DNA from 4 places in the Pseudomonas triclosanedens genome. Region 2 is predicted to be linked to each of the others. Evidence: predicted binding sites of a transcription regulator. Region 2 holds the regulator's gene; each other region holds the start of a gene.

Region 1 (3,821 bases), 850 kb from region 2:
GCTCACCTCCGGAGCCACCTTGAGGGCAATGCGGCGGTCGCTCATCACGGTCGGTGTCAGGGTCAGGCGCACGCCGAACTCCTTGTACTCGATGGTGATGGTGTCCTTGTCGCCGTTGGGTACCGGAATGGGGAACTCACCGCCGGCGAGGAACGAAGCGCTTTGCCCACTGGTCGCCACCAGGCTCGGACGCGCCAGGGTGTAGGCGAAACCGCTGCCTTCCAGCGCGTTGATGAAGCCCAGCCACTTGCTGCTGCCACCGCCCCAGACGATGTTGAAGCCGCTGTTGAGTGTGGACTCGATGGCGCCGCCGGTGCCGTTCGCCAGGTCTCGCACGCCGTTGTTCAGCACGTCGGAGATGCTGCCATTGATATGCCCGGCACTGCCTGGCGAGCCGATACCGAAGAAGTTGGAGCCACGGCGCAGCAGCGAGGCACTGGCCTGCTTGAGCTTGCTGCGGCTGACTTCGACGAAGCGGATGTCGGTCTGCACCTGGTTGGGCAGCCCGGCGGCCATGTCGGCGGGCTGCCCGCCGGCATCGCTTACCGCCCGCGAGCCGACCCGCACCACCGTGCGCATCGGCTGATCGCCACAGGCGGTCCAGATCAGCAGGCTGGTCAGGCCCTGGGCCTTGCCGGTGACGAGAAAGTCGCGCTTGTCGAGCACCTGCACGTCGGCGATGTTCGGGTCGCCGATGGCCAGCCGCCTGATCGGCACCGGCAGTTGCTGGTCACGCTGCGCGCCCTGCTCGAGATCGAGGGTCAGTTGCTGGCCGGCGAACCCGGCGCAGGCGCTCGGCACCGCCTGAGCGCTGGCGTGGACGGCGCAGGCCAGCAGCACGGCCAGAGAAAGAATGAAGCGCTTGGACATCAATGCACTCCTTGCTCAATGTGCTTCACGGGTTATGGTGGTACCGCGATAAACCACGATGCCCGCATCCACCGCCGGTGCCGATACCTGGCGCATGGCCGGCGCCGGACGGGGCCTACCGAGCAACTGTTCGAGCGTGATCGACTGGCTCCCGGAAGCACCCAGCGAGGCCTGGAGGTAGCGGCCCTGCTGGTCTTTCTCGTAGAGATTCTCGTCCTTGCTGCGAACCGCCAGGCGCAGCGATCCGGCCTGGCTGGCCAGCATCAGCCGCGCAGCCGCCTCGGCCGGCACGGCCAGCACGGCGGTACGCGGCGGGCGCGGCGTCTTGTCCTTGGGATCACCGGCATTGCGTGCCTGGCCATCGCTGGCAACGGCAATCTGCTCGCCGTAGGTGATGACCCGCACGCCGGGCAGCACCACCTGGGCGCTGACCGTACGCTCAGTGCCCTGCGGATCCTGGACGAACAGCATGACGTCTACGTAGTCGCCGGGAAGCACGAAGCCACCACCACCGACCACCTCATCCACTGCGATGGCCATCGCCCGCTCGTCCGGCCGGATGGTGCGCGCCAGCGGGCCGCCCGGTTCGACCACTGCGGCGGAAACGATGCTGCCGGCAGGAATCGCGACCCAGACGCGCTGGCCGATCAGGTCCTCGGGCTTCGGATAGCTGCCGGCCGGCGCGGTGCGCAGCATCTCGACGCTCAGGTCGTCCTTGCCGATCACCGCCAGCGCCGGCAGATCGCGGCTTGCCACCACTACCGGCGTGCGCTGCAACTTGTCCGCCTCGCTGGCTGCGGCGGGCGCCACATCGGCGATCCTGGCCGCCGGCTCGACGGGCTTGCCCACCGACATTCCCAGATACCCCACGACACCTGCACACAACAGCAACAGCCCGGCGAATACCATCAGCACCTTGCTATTCATGACCACTTCCTTGCGTGGTGGGGGAACGAGGGCCTGGCGGCCCACCGCCTGGCCCGCTACCGACGTTCTGGCGCAGACCTGTAATTGTTGTTTCGGCCGCCTGAAGAAGTTCGATAAGAAGCATTTTTCATATTTAGAAACTATTTGTTCCAAAACAGAATTTAGTAGCTGCTCAAATAGCGTCAAATGCCGCCGGATAATTTCCAATCCTTCAGTTGGTTCTAGAACTCCGGAACTATTACTTTGGTATTAACGCCATTTGATCGGTTGCATTCACGCCCGCTACGCCTAGCCTGACGGTGAAGTCAGGGCATCCGCCCTGGATGTTGGGCGTGCACGGAGCGACGGCCATGAAAAACAAACTCGCCATCAAGCAACTTCCGCAACATGTACTTGGCAAACTGAAGTTCTTCGTCCATGACCGTGAAGGCGCAACTGCCATCGAATATGCAGTCATCGCCGGACTTATCTCCATCGCCCTGCTGACCGCCGCCGGCCCCATCGGCACTCGCATCGGCACGCTGATGGGAGCAATCAAGAGCGCCATCGGCGCCTGACCCCCAACATTCACCGCACGCCACTCGCGAAACCCTCTTCGCGAGTGCTCGCCGTCGTGCCTGGAGAATCGCCTATGGAACCCGTCCAACGTCCGCCACAACGCCTGTGGCGCAAGGTCCGCGCCCTCCTCGTCGAACGGGAGGGAGCCACCGCGATCGAGTACGCGGTGATAGCGGGGCTCATCTCCATTGCCCTGCTGACCGCCGCCGGCCCCATCGGCACCCGGGTGGGCACCCTGATGGACCTGGTGAAAGCCGCCCTGACACCCTGAGCGCACCGCAAAGCACCGGGGGAGACGTGTCGCCTCTCCCGTTTGTGCACACTCGCGCTAAAGTCCCGGCGGAACCTGCCGATACATCCTGCACACCCCTTCGTTCCACCTGCAGGATGCTTTACCGATGCTTCGCTCGTTGTCCTTCGCCAAGAAGATTCTTCTGGCGGCCTCCCTCGTGGTCATCTTCGCCTTCGCCTGCTTCATCCTCTTCAATGACTTCCGCCAGCGCGAAGCGATCCACGCCGATACCGACGCTTACCTGACAGAAGTTGGCAGCCTGACCGCCAGCAACATCCAGAGCTGGCTGGAAGGCCGCATCCAACTGGTGGAAAGCGAAGCCGCGCAACTGGCCGACCAGGAACCGACGCCCGAGCGCATCCAGCACGTACTGGAACAGGCGGTGTTCCAGAAGAACTTCGAGTCGGTCTATCTCGGCGAGGCGGCCACCGGCGTGTTCACCATGCGCCCCTATGCGCCGATGCCCGACGGCTACGATCCGCGCCAGCGTGGCTGGTACAAGGACGCCGTGGCCGCCGGCCGGCTGATCGTCACCGAACCGTTCCTCGATGCCGGCACCAACGAGCAGATTCTGGCGATGTCCACGCCGGTGATGCGCAACGGTCAACTGATCGGCGTTGCCGCTGGCGACATGAAGCTGGAAACCATCACTGCGATCATCAACTCGTTGAAGTTCGACGGCGATGGCTACGCCTTCCTGGTCAGCGATGCCGGCAAGATCCTGCTGCACCCCGACAGCAAGCTGATCTTCAAGAGCCTCTCGGACATCTACCCGCAGGGTGCGCCCAAGGTGCAGCCGGGCGTGCAGGAGGTCAGCGTCAACGGCGTGGACCAACTGGTGTCCCTGACGCCGGTGAAGGGCCTGCCGGGCGTCACCTGGTACGTCGCGCTGGTGCTGAACAAGGACGCCGCGTACCGGATGCTCAGCGACTTTCGTACCTCGGCGATCATCGCCACCATCATCGCCATCGTCGCCATCCTGTTCCTGCTGGGCATGCTGATCCGCGTGCTGATGGCGCCGCTGACCGACATGGGCCGCGCCATGCAGGACATCGCCCAGGGCGACGGCGACCTGACCCAGCGCCTGAAGGTCGCCAGCAACGACGAGTTCGGTGTGCTGGCCAACGCCTTCAACCGCTTCGTCGAGCGTATCCACGAATCCATCCGCGAAGTG
Region 2 (3,821 bases):
ACGGCCGGCTTGGCGGCTGTAACGGGTTCCTCCTTCGCCCCGGTGAACTGACCCTTGCCATGCAGCTCATCGAGCAGCGCTTCGAATTCATCATCGGTGATGTTGTCGTCGCCACCGGCGGCCGGCACGGCCTCGGTTTTCCCGGCAGACGCGGCGGGCTCGGCAGCGACGGACTCTTCCTTCGCGCCGGTGAACTGGCCCTTGCCGTGCAACTGGTCGAGCAGCGCTTCGAATTCGTCGTCGGTGATATTGTCGCCGCTGGCGGCAGCCGGCGCTTCCTCGGCAGGAGCCGGCGCAGCGCTGACGGGCTCACTCGCACCGCCGAACTGCCCCTTGCCGTGCAACTGGTCGAGCAGCGCTTCGAACTCGTCGTCGGTGATCTCGTCGCCGGCGCCGCCTTCGGCAGCAGGCGCGGCGGCAGGCGCGGCAGGTGCCGGCTCGAGGGCATCCATCAGTTGCTCGAACTCGGCATCGGTGATGTCGCCGTAGGTGGCAGCAGCCTCCTGCACCGGCTCGGCGGCAGGCGCAGCGGGCGCCTCGGCCGCCGCCGGCTCGTCGCCACCCGGCTCGGCCAGGCGCGACAGCGCGGCCAGCAGCTCCCGGGATGCGGGAGTCGGATCTTCCTGGTCACGCACCTGCTGGAACATCACGTTGACGGTATCCAGCGCCTGCAGGACCACGTCCATCAGCTCGGCGTCGACCCGGCGCTCACCCTTGCGCAGGATGTCGAACACGTTTTCCGCGATGTGGCAGCACTCCACCAGCGCATTGAGCTGGAGGAAGCCCGCCCCACCCTTGACGGTATGGAACCCACGGAAAATAGCGTTGAGCAGGTCCATGTCATCGGGTCGGCTTTCAAGCTCGACCAGTTGCTCGGACAGTTGCTCGAGAATCTCGCCGGCCTCCACCAGGAAGTCCTGGAGGATCTCGTCATCGGCGTCGAAGCTCATTCGGTGCTCCCTCTACAGCGTCAAGCGACGCTCAAAAACCAAGGCTGGACAACAGGTCGTCGACATCGTCCTGACCGGATACGACGTCCTTTCTTGTATCGGCAGCAATCTGCGGACCTTCACCCTTGGAAGATCTTTCTTTTTCGACGGCATCGCTCATGCCCTTGTAGTCATGCTCGATACCCGCATAGCGATCCACCTGGCCGGCCATCCAGACCAGCTTGACCAGGTTGGTCTCCACCTCGGTGACCAGCTTGGTGACGCGCTTGATCACCTGCCCGGTGAGGTCCTGGAAATCCTGCGCCAGCAGGATGTCGTTCAGGTGCGCGGAAATCTTCCGGCTATCCTGGGCGCTGATGTAGAGGAACTGCTCGACGCGCCTGGCCAGCTCGCGGAAGGCATCCGGGCCCAGCTCGCGGCGCATGAAGCGCGACCAGTCCTCCTGCAGCGTCTTGGCTTCGCTCTCGATGTGCGAAACCACCGGGGAGCACTCTTCCACCAGGTCCATCGTGCGGTTGGCCGCTTTCTCGGTCATCTGCACCACGTAGGACAGGCGATCGGTAGCGTCGGCGATCTGCGACATTTCCTCGGCATGCCGGGAACTGGGATCGATCTGGAAGTTGACGATGGCGTTGTGCAACTCGCGGGTGAGCTTGCCGACTTCTTGATAAAGCCCGCGATCACGCGCCTGGTTGAGCTCGGAGATCAGTTGCACGGCGGTCTGTACTTCGCCGCGTTCGAGGCAATCGACCAATTCGCGCGCGTGTTTTTTCAGGGTCGACTCGAAGTCACCCTCGGATTCGTTGACGAGATCCATGACGCCCTCTCGGCTTTCGAGTCGACTAGCTGCCGACCCGCTCGAAAATCTTCTCGATCTTTTCCTTCAGCACCTGGGCGGTGAAAGGCTTGACCACATAGCCGTTGACCCCGGCCTGGGCCGCTTCGATGATCTGGTCGCGCTTGGCTTCGGCGGTGACCATCAGCACCGGCAGGTGCTTCAGGCGCTCGTCGGCGCGGACCGCACGGAGCAGGTCGATGCCGGTCATCCCGGGCATGTTCCAGTCGGTGACGAGGAAGTCGAAGTTACCGCTGTGCAGCATCGGCAGCGCAGTAGTGCCGTCGTCGGCTTCTGCGGTGTTGGTGAACCCCAGATCCCGCAGGAGGTTCTTGATGATGCGCCTCATCGTGGAGAAGTCGTCCACGATGAGAATTTTCATATTCTTGTCCAAACCGACCTCCATCGATACCAGACGCGCCCTGGCGGGCGTGCCGTCAATTCATCGAGCGCCGTGCGCTCATCCATAGAGGGCGACGTCAAAGGGACGTCACCCAGAAGAAATCTGAGACCCTGCGAATTTCCTTTCGGAAAAGGCCGACGGGAAACTACCCGAAGCTCAGTGCGCGCGCCACTCCGCCAGACGTGCCCGCAGGCGCGCGGCGCACTGACTGTGCAACTGACTGACCCGGGACTCGCTGACACCAAGCACTTCGCCGATCTCCTTGAGGTTCAGTTCCTCGTCGTAATACAGGGCCAGCACCAGCCGCTCGCGTTCGGGCAGCTTGGTGATGGCATCGGCGAGCGCCGCCTGGAAGCGTTCGTCTTCCAGGCCGTGGGAAGGCTCGTTGTCATGGTGCGAAGCGTCTTCGCTCAGACCCGCGCCGTGCTCGCCGTCCTGCAACAGATCATCGAAGCTGTACAGGCGGCTGCCCTGGGTGTCGCTGAGGATGCCGTAATAATCTTCGAGACTCATATTGAGTTCGGCAGCAACCTCCTGATCTTTAGCGTCGCGTCCGGTTCTGGCTTCCACCGTGCGGATCGCGTCGCTGACCATGCGGGTATTGCGGTGCACCGACCGCGGTGCCCAGTCGCCCTTGCGCACTTCGTCAAGCATGGCCCCGCGGATGCGTATGCCGGCGTAGGTTTCGAAGCTCGCGCCCTTGCCGGCGTCGTACTTCTTGGATGCTTCCAGCAGGCCGATCATGCCGGCCTGCATCAGGTCCTCAACCTGCACACTGGCCGGCAGGCGGCCGAGCAGGTGGTAGGCGATCCGCTTGACCAGCGGTGCGTACCGCTGGATCAGCTGGTCCTGGGAGTTCTGCGCCTGCGCCTTGCTGTACATACGCGCTCCGGAGGCCGTCATCATACGGCCGAACCCGTGGTCGGATGCTGCACCAGGCGTTCGACGAAGAACTCCAGGTGCCCTCGGGGGTTGGCTGGCAGCGGCCAGCTATCGACCTTCTGCGCCACCGCGCGGAAAGCCAGCGAGGCCTTGCTGCGCGGGAACGCCTCATACACCGAACGCTGTTTCTGCACTGCCTTGCGCACCGATTCGTCGTAGGGAATGGCGCCAACGTACTGCAGCGCCACATCGAGGAAGCGGTCGGTCACCTTGGTCAGCTTGGCGAACAGGTTGCGACCCTCCTGGGGACTGTGAGCCATGTTCGCCAGCACGCGGAAACGGGTCATGCCATAGTCGCGGTTGAGCAGCTTGATCAAAGCGTAGGCGTCGGTGATGGAGGTGGGTTCGTCGCAGACGACCAGCAGTACTTCCTGCGCCGCGCGCACGAAGCTCACCACCGAGTCACCGATGCCCGCCGCGGTGTCCACCACCAGTACGTCGATGTTTTCGCTGATGTCGCTGAACGCCTGGATCAGGCCGGCGTGCTGCATGGGCGTCAGGTGCACCATGCTCTGCGTCCCCGATGCCGCCGGGACGATGCGGATACCGCCGGGCCCCTGGAGGATCACGTCGCGCAGATCGCACTCGCCTTCGATCACGTCGGCCAGCGTACGCTTGGGCGTAAGGCCCAGCAGCACATCGACGTTGGCCAGACCCAGGTCGGCATCCAGCAGCATGACTCGGCGGCCGA
Region 3 (3,821 bases), 1.8 Mb from region 2:
ACACGACGGCGGATCAGGTCGCGGCGTTCCTGCGCCGGTAAGGACGGAGGCGCCTTGTGATGCCTCCGGTCTCTCCCGTTCACGGCCTTTGCGCACCAGCGTCCACCATTGAGTCTTGGTCTTTGGCTGGCGGTATCGTCGTGCTGGCAGGTTTCAGCTCATCCAGCAGATCGTGGCTGAATAGCCGTTCACTCCAGACGCGAATCTCAGAAGCTGTTAATGGCCCGAGACATGGTTGTCAGACCAGCCAAGCACAAGTCAGGAGCGCCAGAACTCTTCCCATAGATGTATCGGCTCTATCTGCACGTGCCACGATGGTGCTCAGTGAACTGGACATGTTCGGGACTCTTCCAGGTTGAGCGAGCCATTGTGTGGGTATTCCGGACGTCTTGTGCATCGTATTCACAGAAACTGCCCTATTGGGCCACGGTGCATGGCGCGGGTCTGGAGTCGCGCTGGGCAGGTGAGCTTCGGGGCGAGCATAAGAAAAAGCCCGTCATGGGACGGGCTCTTTTCATCGCAACAGTCTGGCCTCAGCGATTGAAACGCTCCACCAGCGAGTACTGGTGCTGTGCGGTCTGGGTCAGTTCCTCGCTGAGCAGTGCGGTGCGCTGGGCCTCGCCGGAAGTCTGATCGGCAAGGTCGGCGATGGTGCTGATGTTGCGGTTGATTTCCTCGGCCACTGCGCTCTGTTCTTCGGCAGCGGCGGCGATCTGGGTGGTCATCTCGGTGATGTTGGCCACAGCGTCGCTGATGCCAACCAGCGCGTCGTCGGCGCGCAGCACGCGCTCCACGCCCTCGTCGGCCTGGCGCCGGCCCGCTTCCATCGCGCGTACGGCTTCGGTGGCGGTGTTCTGCAGGTTGGCGATCAACTGGTGGATCTGCCCGGTGGACTCGGCGGTGCGCTGCGCCAGCGAGCGCACCTCGTCGGCCACCACGGCGAAGCCGCGCCCCATTTCGCCTGCCCGCGCTGCTTCGATGGCGGCGTTGAGGGCCAGCAGGTTGGTCTGGTCGGCGATACTCTTGATCACATCCACCACGCCGCCGATCTCGTCGCTGTCGCGGGCAAGCTGGCTGACCGCTTCACCGGTTTCACCCACCGAGTCGGACAGGCGCTGCATGGCCTCGCGGGTTTCCGCAGCGATCAGACGGCCCTGGCTGGTCAGGTCATTGGCCTGGCGGGTGGCATCGGCGGTGCGCTGTACATTGTCGGCCACTTCCTGGGTGGTGGCCGCCATCTGATTGACCGCGGTTGCCACCTGTTCGGTTTCCTGGCGCTGGCGGTCGAGCCCGGCGGAGCTGTGATGCGCCAGGGTATCGGCCTGGCGAGCCTGCTCGGTGAGCGATTCGGCGCTGTCCTGAAGGCGGGTGAGGCAGGTCTTCAGGCGTGCTTCCTGGCTGAGGATGGACATCTCCAGCCGCGCCTGTGCGCCGCGACTGTCGGTGTACATCTGCGCGATCAGCGGGTCGGAGGTAGTCTGCTCGGCCAGGCGCAGCAGACGTTTCAGGCCGCGCTGTTGCCAGCCCAGCCCGGCGAGCCCCAGCGGAATCGACAGCACGGCGGCGAGCAGGAAGCCCCAGTGCGAGTTCAGCCAGGCGCCGATCAGGAAGGCGATCTGGCCGATCAGGATGAACGGCAGCCAATCCAGCAGCACCGGTAGCCAGCGGTCGCGAGTTGGGATGGCCGCCTTGCCGGCATTGATCCGCGCGTACAGCGCCTCGGCGCGGCGAACCTGTTCGGCGGTGGGTTTTACCCGTACTGACTCGTAGCCGACGATCTCGTTGCGTTCATAGACCGGCGTGACGTAGGCGCTGACCCAGTAGTGATCACCATCCTTGCAGCGGTTCTTGACGATCCCCATCCACGGGCGCCCCTTCTTCAGGGTGCCCCACATGTGCGCGAACACCGCCGGCGGAACGTCCGGGTGACGAACGAGGTTGTGCGGCGCGCCAACCAGTTCTTCGCGGGAGAAACCGCTGATGGCCGTGAAGGCGTCGTTGGCGTAGTTGATCACGCCACGGGCATCGGTAGTGGAGATCAGGCGCTGTTCGGCGGGGAAGGTGCGTTCACGCTGGGTGATTGGCTGGTTATTGCGCATGTACAAAGGGTTCCACAGCAGAAGCGAATCAATTGGTCAGGTTATCGGCCGCCGGCTCCGAAAGTTGATGGCCATTACAGAAAAATGTCAGGGGGCTTCAGGAGGGGTGACGATGGCTGCGTGCCATCAGTCACGGAGCGGAGAGAAACTGTCGCGCGGCGCCCCCTGGCGGGGCGCCGCGCCGTTTCCCGAGATGTTTCAGATCAGGCTGCGCAGCACGTAATGCAGGATGCCGCCAGCCTTGAAGTACTCGACTTCGTTCTGGGTATCTATGCGGCAGAGCACCTCGAAACTCTCCTGGCGACCGTCTTCGCGCGTCACCCCGATCTTGAGGTTCATGTGCGGTTTCAATTCGCCGGAAAGGCCGCTGATGCTCAGCACTTCATTGCCGCTGAGTTTCAGCGTCTTGCGGTCCTGGCCATCCTTGAACTGCAGCGGCAATACGCCCATGCCCACCAGGTTGGAACGGTGGATGCGCTCGAAGCTTTCGGCGATCACCGCTTTGACGCCCAGCAGGTTGGTGCCCTTGGCCGCCCAGTCGCGGGACGAGCCGGTGCCGTACTCCTTCCCGGCGACGATCACCAGTGGCGTGCCATCCTGCCGGTAGCGCATCGCGGCGTCGTAGATCGCTAGCTTGTCGCCTGTCGGTACGTAGAGGGTGTTGCCACCTTCCTCACCGCCGAGCATCTCATTCCTGATGCGGATGTTGGCGAAGGTGCCGCGCATCATCACCTCATGGTTGCCGCGCCGCGAACCGTAGGAGTTGAAGTCCGCATAGGCCACACCGTGTTCGCTGAGGTAGCGGCCGGCGGGGCTGTCCTTCTTGATGTTGCCGGCGGGGGATATGTGGTCGGTGGTCACCGAGTCGCCGAGCAGCGCCAGGATGCGCGCCTCGTGGATGTCCTCGATCTTCGGCGGCGCCTCGGCGATGTGCTCGAAGAACGGCGGATGCTGGATGTAGGTGGAGTCGTCCTGCCAGGTGTAGGTCTTGGCGTCCGGCACCTGGATGGCGCGCCATTTCTCGTCACCCTGGAAGACTTCGGCGTACTCCTTGTGGAACATCTCGGTGTCGACCTTCTGGATTGCCTCGGCAATTTCCTGCTGGCTGGGCCAGATATCGCGCAGGTAGACCGGCTGGCCATCCTTGCCGGTGCCCAGCGGGTCTTTCGACAGGTCGGTGCGCACCGTTCCGGCGAGGGCATAGGCCACCACCAGCGGCGGCGAGGCCAGCCAGTTGGTCTTCACCAGCGGGTGTACGCGGCCCTCGAAGTTGCGGTTGCCCGATAGCACCGAGGCGACGGTCAGGTCAGCCTGCTGGATGGCCTTCTCGATCGGCTCCAGCAGCGGCCCGGAGTTGCCGATGCAGGTGGTGCAGCCATAGCCGACCAGATCGAAGCCCAGTTCGTCCAGGTAGCGCGTCAGGCCGGCGGCTCGGAAGTAATCGGTGACCACCTTCGAACCCGGCGCCAGCGAACTCTTGACCCACGGCTTGCGCTGCAGGCCCTTTTCCAGCGCCTTTTTCGCCAGCAGGCCGGCGGCCATCATCACGCTGGGGTTGGAGGTATTGGTGCAGGAGGTAATGGCGGCGATCACCACCGCGCCGTTCTTCAGCCGGTAGGTGTGGCCGTCGTGCTGGTAATCCGCCTCGCCGCTCGCTACCGAGGCACCCACTGCCGCACCACCGCCGCCCTCGCTGAGCAGGCGGCCTTCCTCGGTGGAGGC
Region 4 (3,821 bases), 860 kb from region 2:
GCCCTGCTGCGTCGCCTGGCGCTGCTGGAGCAACAGGGCGCCGAGGCATTCTTCGGCGAGCCGGCGCTGCAACTGGAAGACCTGCTGCGCCCCGAGGCCGATGGCCGTGGCCGCATCCATCTGCTCGATGCCAGTAAGCTGGTGCACGATGCACCCAAGGTCTACGCCACTTTCCTGCTCTGGCTGCTGGCCGAGCTGTTCGAACAGCTTCCCGAACGTGGCGACGCCGACAAGCCGATCCTCGCGCTGTTCTTCGACGAGGCGCACCTGTTGTTCAACGGCACGCCCAAGGCGCTGCAGGACCGCCTGGAGCAGGTGGTTCGGCTGATCCGCTCCAAGGGTGTCGGTGTGTATTTCGTCACCCAGTCGCCCAGTGACCTGCCCGATGACGTCCTCGCCCAGCTCGGCCTGCGTATCCAGCATGGCCTGCGGGCTTTCACCGCCAAGGAGCAGAAGTCCCTGCGTGCGGTGGCCGACGGTTTCCGCCCCAACCCGGCCTTCGACACCCTCAAGGTGCTCACCGAGCTGGGTATCGGCGAGGCGCTGGTCGGTACCCTGGAAGAGAAGGGCACCCCGGCGATGGTGCAACGTGTAGCGGTAGCGCCACCGCAGTCGCGCATCGGCCCACTGACCGAGGCCGAGCGCGCCGAGGTGATTCGCCGTTCGCCGCTGGCAGGGCGTTATGACCAGCCGGTCGACCGCGAATCCGCCTACGAGAAGCTGACTGGTCGCGCCGATAGCAAGATGGCTCCGACCGAAACCAAGGCTGAGGAAAAGAGCATTGGCAGCGACCTGGGCGGCCTGGCAGGAGAGCTGCTCGGCACGCTGGCCAGCCAGACCGCGAAGACCGTGGTGCGCCAGGCGGCGAACCAGATCGGCCGGCAGTTGGTGCGCGGGTTGATGGGTGCGCTGCTGGGTGGGAGTAAACGACGGTAGTTGCCAGGACGGCTTCGCCCGCGAACGAAGAAGGCGCCCTCGGGCGCCTTTTTCATTGCTGCAGCGATCAGATGCGGAAGCTGTCCACCAGTTGGCGCAGGCGGCCCGCCTGGTTTTCCAGGTCGGCGCAGGCGCGCAGGGTGGCCTGGAGGTTTTCCACGCCTTCCTGGTTCAGTGTGTTGATCTCGGTGATGTCCATGTTCAGCGAGTCGACCACGGCGGTCTGTTCCTCGGTGGCGGTAGCCACCGACTGGTTCATCGAATCGATCTCGCCGATGCGATGGGTCACGCTGGCCAGCCGCTCGCCGGCACGGTTGGCGATCTCCACACTTTCCAGGCTGTAGCGCTGGCTCTCGGTCATGGTGTCCACGGCTTCGCGGGCGCCGACCTGCAGCTCCTCGATCATCTTCTGGATTTCCTGCGCCGACTCCTGGGCGCGGTGCGCCAGGTTGCGCACCTCGTCGGCGACCACCGCGAAGCCACGGCCCGCCTCACCCGCGCGGGCGGCCTCGATGGCGGCGTTGAGGGCCAGCAGGTTGGTCTGCTCGGAGATGCCTTTGATCACTTCGAGGATCTGGCCGATGTTCACCGTGCGGCTGTTCAGCGCCTCGATGTTGGCGCAGGCGGAGCTGATCTTGTCCGACAGCAGGTTCATCGCACTGATGGTCTGCTCCACCACCTGGCGGCCATCGCCAGCCTGGTGCGAGGCATCGGTGGCATGGTGCGAGGCATCGGCGGCATTGCGGGCGATTTCCTGGGCGGCGGCGCCCAGCTCGTTGATCGCGGCGGCGACGCTGTTGGTGCGGTTGGCCTGCTCGTCGGAGTTGCTCATGGACGAGTTGGAGGCGTTGACCACCAGTTGCGAGACGTCATGCAGGCTGCGTGCGGTGGAGGCCACTTCGCGGATGGATTCGTGGATACGCTCGACGAAGCGGTTGAAGGCGTTGGCCAGCACACCGAACTCGTCGTTGCTGGCGACCTTCAGGCGCTGGGTCAGGTCGCCGTCGCCCTGGGCGATGTCCTGCATGGCGCGGCCCATGTCGGTCAGCGGCGCCATCAGCACGCGGATCAGCATGCCCAGCAGGAACAGGATGGCGACGATGGCGATGCTGGCAGCGATGATCGCCGAGGTGCGGAACTTGCTGAGCATGCCGTAGGCCTTCTCCTTGTCGATGGAGAGGCCGATGTACCAGTTCACCGAAGGCAGGCCCTTCACCGGGGTGAAGCTGAGGATGCGGGCATGGCCATTGAGCTCTGACTCGCTGAAGCCGCTGCCGACTTTCGGCGTGTTCTGCGGGTAGACATCGGCGAGGGTCTTCATCACCAGATTCTTGTCCGGGTGCACGAGGATCTTGCCGTCGCCGCTGACCAGGAAGGCATAGCCCATGCCGCTGAAGTCCAGCGAGTTGATGATCTGCACCAGGGTCTGCAGGCCGAGGTCGCCGCCGACTACGCCGATCGCCTTGCCGTTGGCGCGGGCGGGAGTGGCAATGGTCATGATCAGTTGCTGGGTGGCCGCGTCCACGTAAGGCTCGGTGAGTGTCGTGCCGCCCGCGGCCAGGGCGTCCTTGTACCAGGGGCGAGTGCGCGGATCGTAGCCGTCGGGCATGGCACTGTTGGGGCGCATGGTGAAGGCGCCGCTTTCCTGGCCCAGATAGGTGAAGTTGAAAGTGTTGCGCAGCGCGTCCTGTTCCAGCAGCGCGGATAGTTGCTCGGGCGCGCTGTCGCGAGCCAGGGTCTGGGCGGTACTTTCGATCAGCAGGAGCCTGCCGCTCAGCCAGTTCTGGATGTTGCTGGCGGTCACGTCGCCCATTTCCCGCAGGTAGTCTTCGAGATCGTCGCGGATCGCGTTGCGTTGCAGGTAGTCGTTGTAGAGGGTGAAGAGGGCGAAGGCGGAGAAGACGACGAGGGAGGCGGCCAGGAGGATCTTATGACTGAATTTCAGGCTCTTGATCATGCTGCGTTGAATCCGGAAGTAGTGGGGGCCGGAGTGGCGTTGATCCGGGCGACAGGTCCGATGCCGCCGTGGAAGGTCCGTTCCCTTGGTGTGAAACGGACGGCGCCGGCGCGGCGGGTAGCCGTGCGGGCGTAGCCGGAACTCCCTTGTCCCGGCTTGGCGACGAGCCCGGTTTGTTGGTTGCTATCAAAGGCCGTCACCCTTGATTTCGGCGTGCCGCAGGGAAGCTTGAGACTGCCGGACGAACGGTAGGGCGCACCGGCTGACGGGTGTTTCAACGGCGATACAGGTCCGCCTGCGCTTTGTCAGCAATCAATGAAAAAGGCGCCCTCGGGCGCCTTTTTCATTGCGGCAGCGATCAGATGCGGAAGCTGTCCACCAGTTGGCGCAGGCGGCCCGCCTGGTTTTCCAGGTCGGCGCAGGCGCGCAGGGTGGCCTGGAGGTTTTCCACGCCTTCCTGGTTCAGTGTGTTGATCTCGGTGATGTCCATGTTCAGCGAGTCGACCACGGCGGTCTGTTCCTCGGTGGCGGTAGCCACCGACTGGTTCATCGAATCGATCTCGCCGATGCGATGGGTCACGCTGGCCAGCCGCTCGCCGGCACGGTTGGCGATCTCCACACTTTCCAGGCTGTAGCGCTGGCTCTCGGTCATGGTGTCCACGGCTTCGCGGGCGCCGACCTGCAGCTCCTCGATCATCTTCTGGATTTCCTGCGCCGACTCCTGAGCGCGGTGCGCCAGGTTGCGCACTTCGTCGGCGACCACCGCAAAGCCACGGCCCGCTTCACCCGCGCGGGCGGCCTCGATGGCGGCGTTGAGGGCCAGCAGGTTGGTCTGCTCGGAGATGCCTTTGATCACTTCGAGGATCTGGCCGATGTTCACCGTGCGGCTGTTCAGCGCCTCGATGTTGGCGCAGGCAGAGCTGATCTT

The links. The regulator FliA, encoded in region 2, starts transcription of late flagellar genes. The targets are predictions, from matches to a motif close to CTAAAGTTTNNNNNNNNNNNGCCGNTAA.
Region 1: a site for FliA is predicted at 2,684-2,711, ahead of OU419_RS06035 (methyl-accepting chemotaxis protein). Genes of this name have one in related genera too.
Region 3: a site for FliA is predicted at 2,141-2,168, ahead of OU419_RS18345 (methyl-accepting chemotaxis protein). Genes of this name have one in related genera too.
Region 4: a site for FliA is predicted at 3,099-3,126, ahead of OU419_RS06030 (methyl-accepting chemotaxis protein). Genes of this name have one in related genera too.

Annotation. Positions count from the first base shown of each region.
Region 1 covers NZ_CP113432.1:1,274,160-1,277,980, reverse strand. The annotation lists gene OU419_RS06055 (type II and III secretion system protein family protein) at 1-870, opposite strand, end outside; gene cpaB (Flp pilus assembly protein CpaB) at 886-1,797, opposite strand; gene OU419_RS06045 (Flp family type IVb pilin) at 2,148-2,354, shown strand; gene OU419_RS28880 (Flp family type IVb pilin) at 2,429-2,626, shown strand; gene OU419_RS06035 (methyl-accepting chemotaxis protein) at 2,754-3,821, shown strand, end outside.
Region 2 covers NZ_CP113432.1:2,128,152-2,131,972, reverse strand. The annotation lists gene OU419_RS10040 (chemotaxis protein CheA) at 1-950, opposite strand, end outside; gene OU419_RS10035 (protein phosphatase CheZ) at 982-1,767, opposite strand; gene OU419_RS10030 (chemotaxis response regulator CheY) at 1,793-2,167, opposite strand; gene fliA (RNA polymerase sigma factor FliA) at 2,345-3,094, opposite strand; gene fleN (flagellar synthesis regulator FleN) at 3,091-3,821, opposite strand, start outside.
Region 3 covers NZ_CP113432.1:3,965,488-3,969,308, reverse strand. The annotation lists gene OU419_RS18350 (alpha/beta fold hydrolase) at 1-41, shown strand, start outside; gene OU419_RS18345 (methyl-accepting chemotaxis protein) at 534-2,099, opposite strand; gene acnA (aconitate hydratase AcnA) at 2,298-3,821, opposite strand, start outside.
Region 4 covers NZ_CP113432.1:1,270,081-1,273,901, forward strand. The annotation lists gene OU419_RS06025 (helicase HerA-like domain-containing protein) at 1-936, shown strand, start outside; gene OU419_RS06030 (methyl-accepting chemotaxis protein) at 1,004-2,893, opposite strand; gene OU419_RS06035 (methyl-accepting chemotaxis protein) at 3,252-3,821, opposite strand, start outside.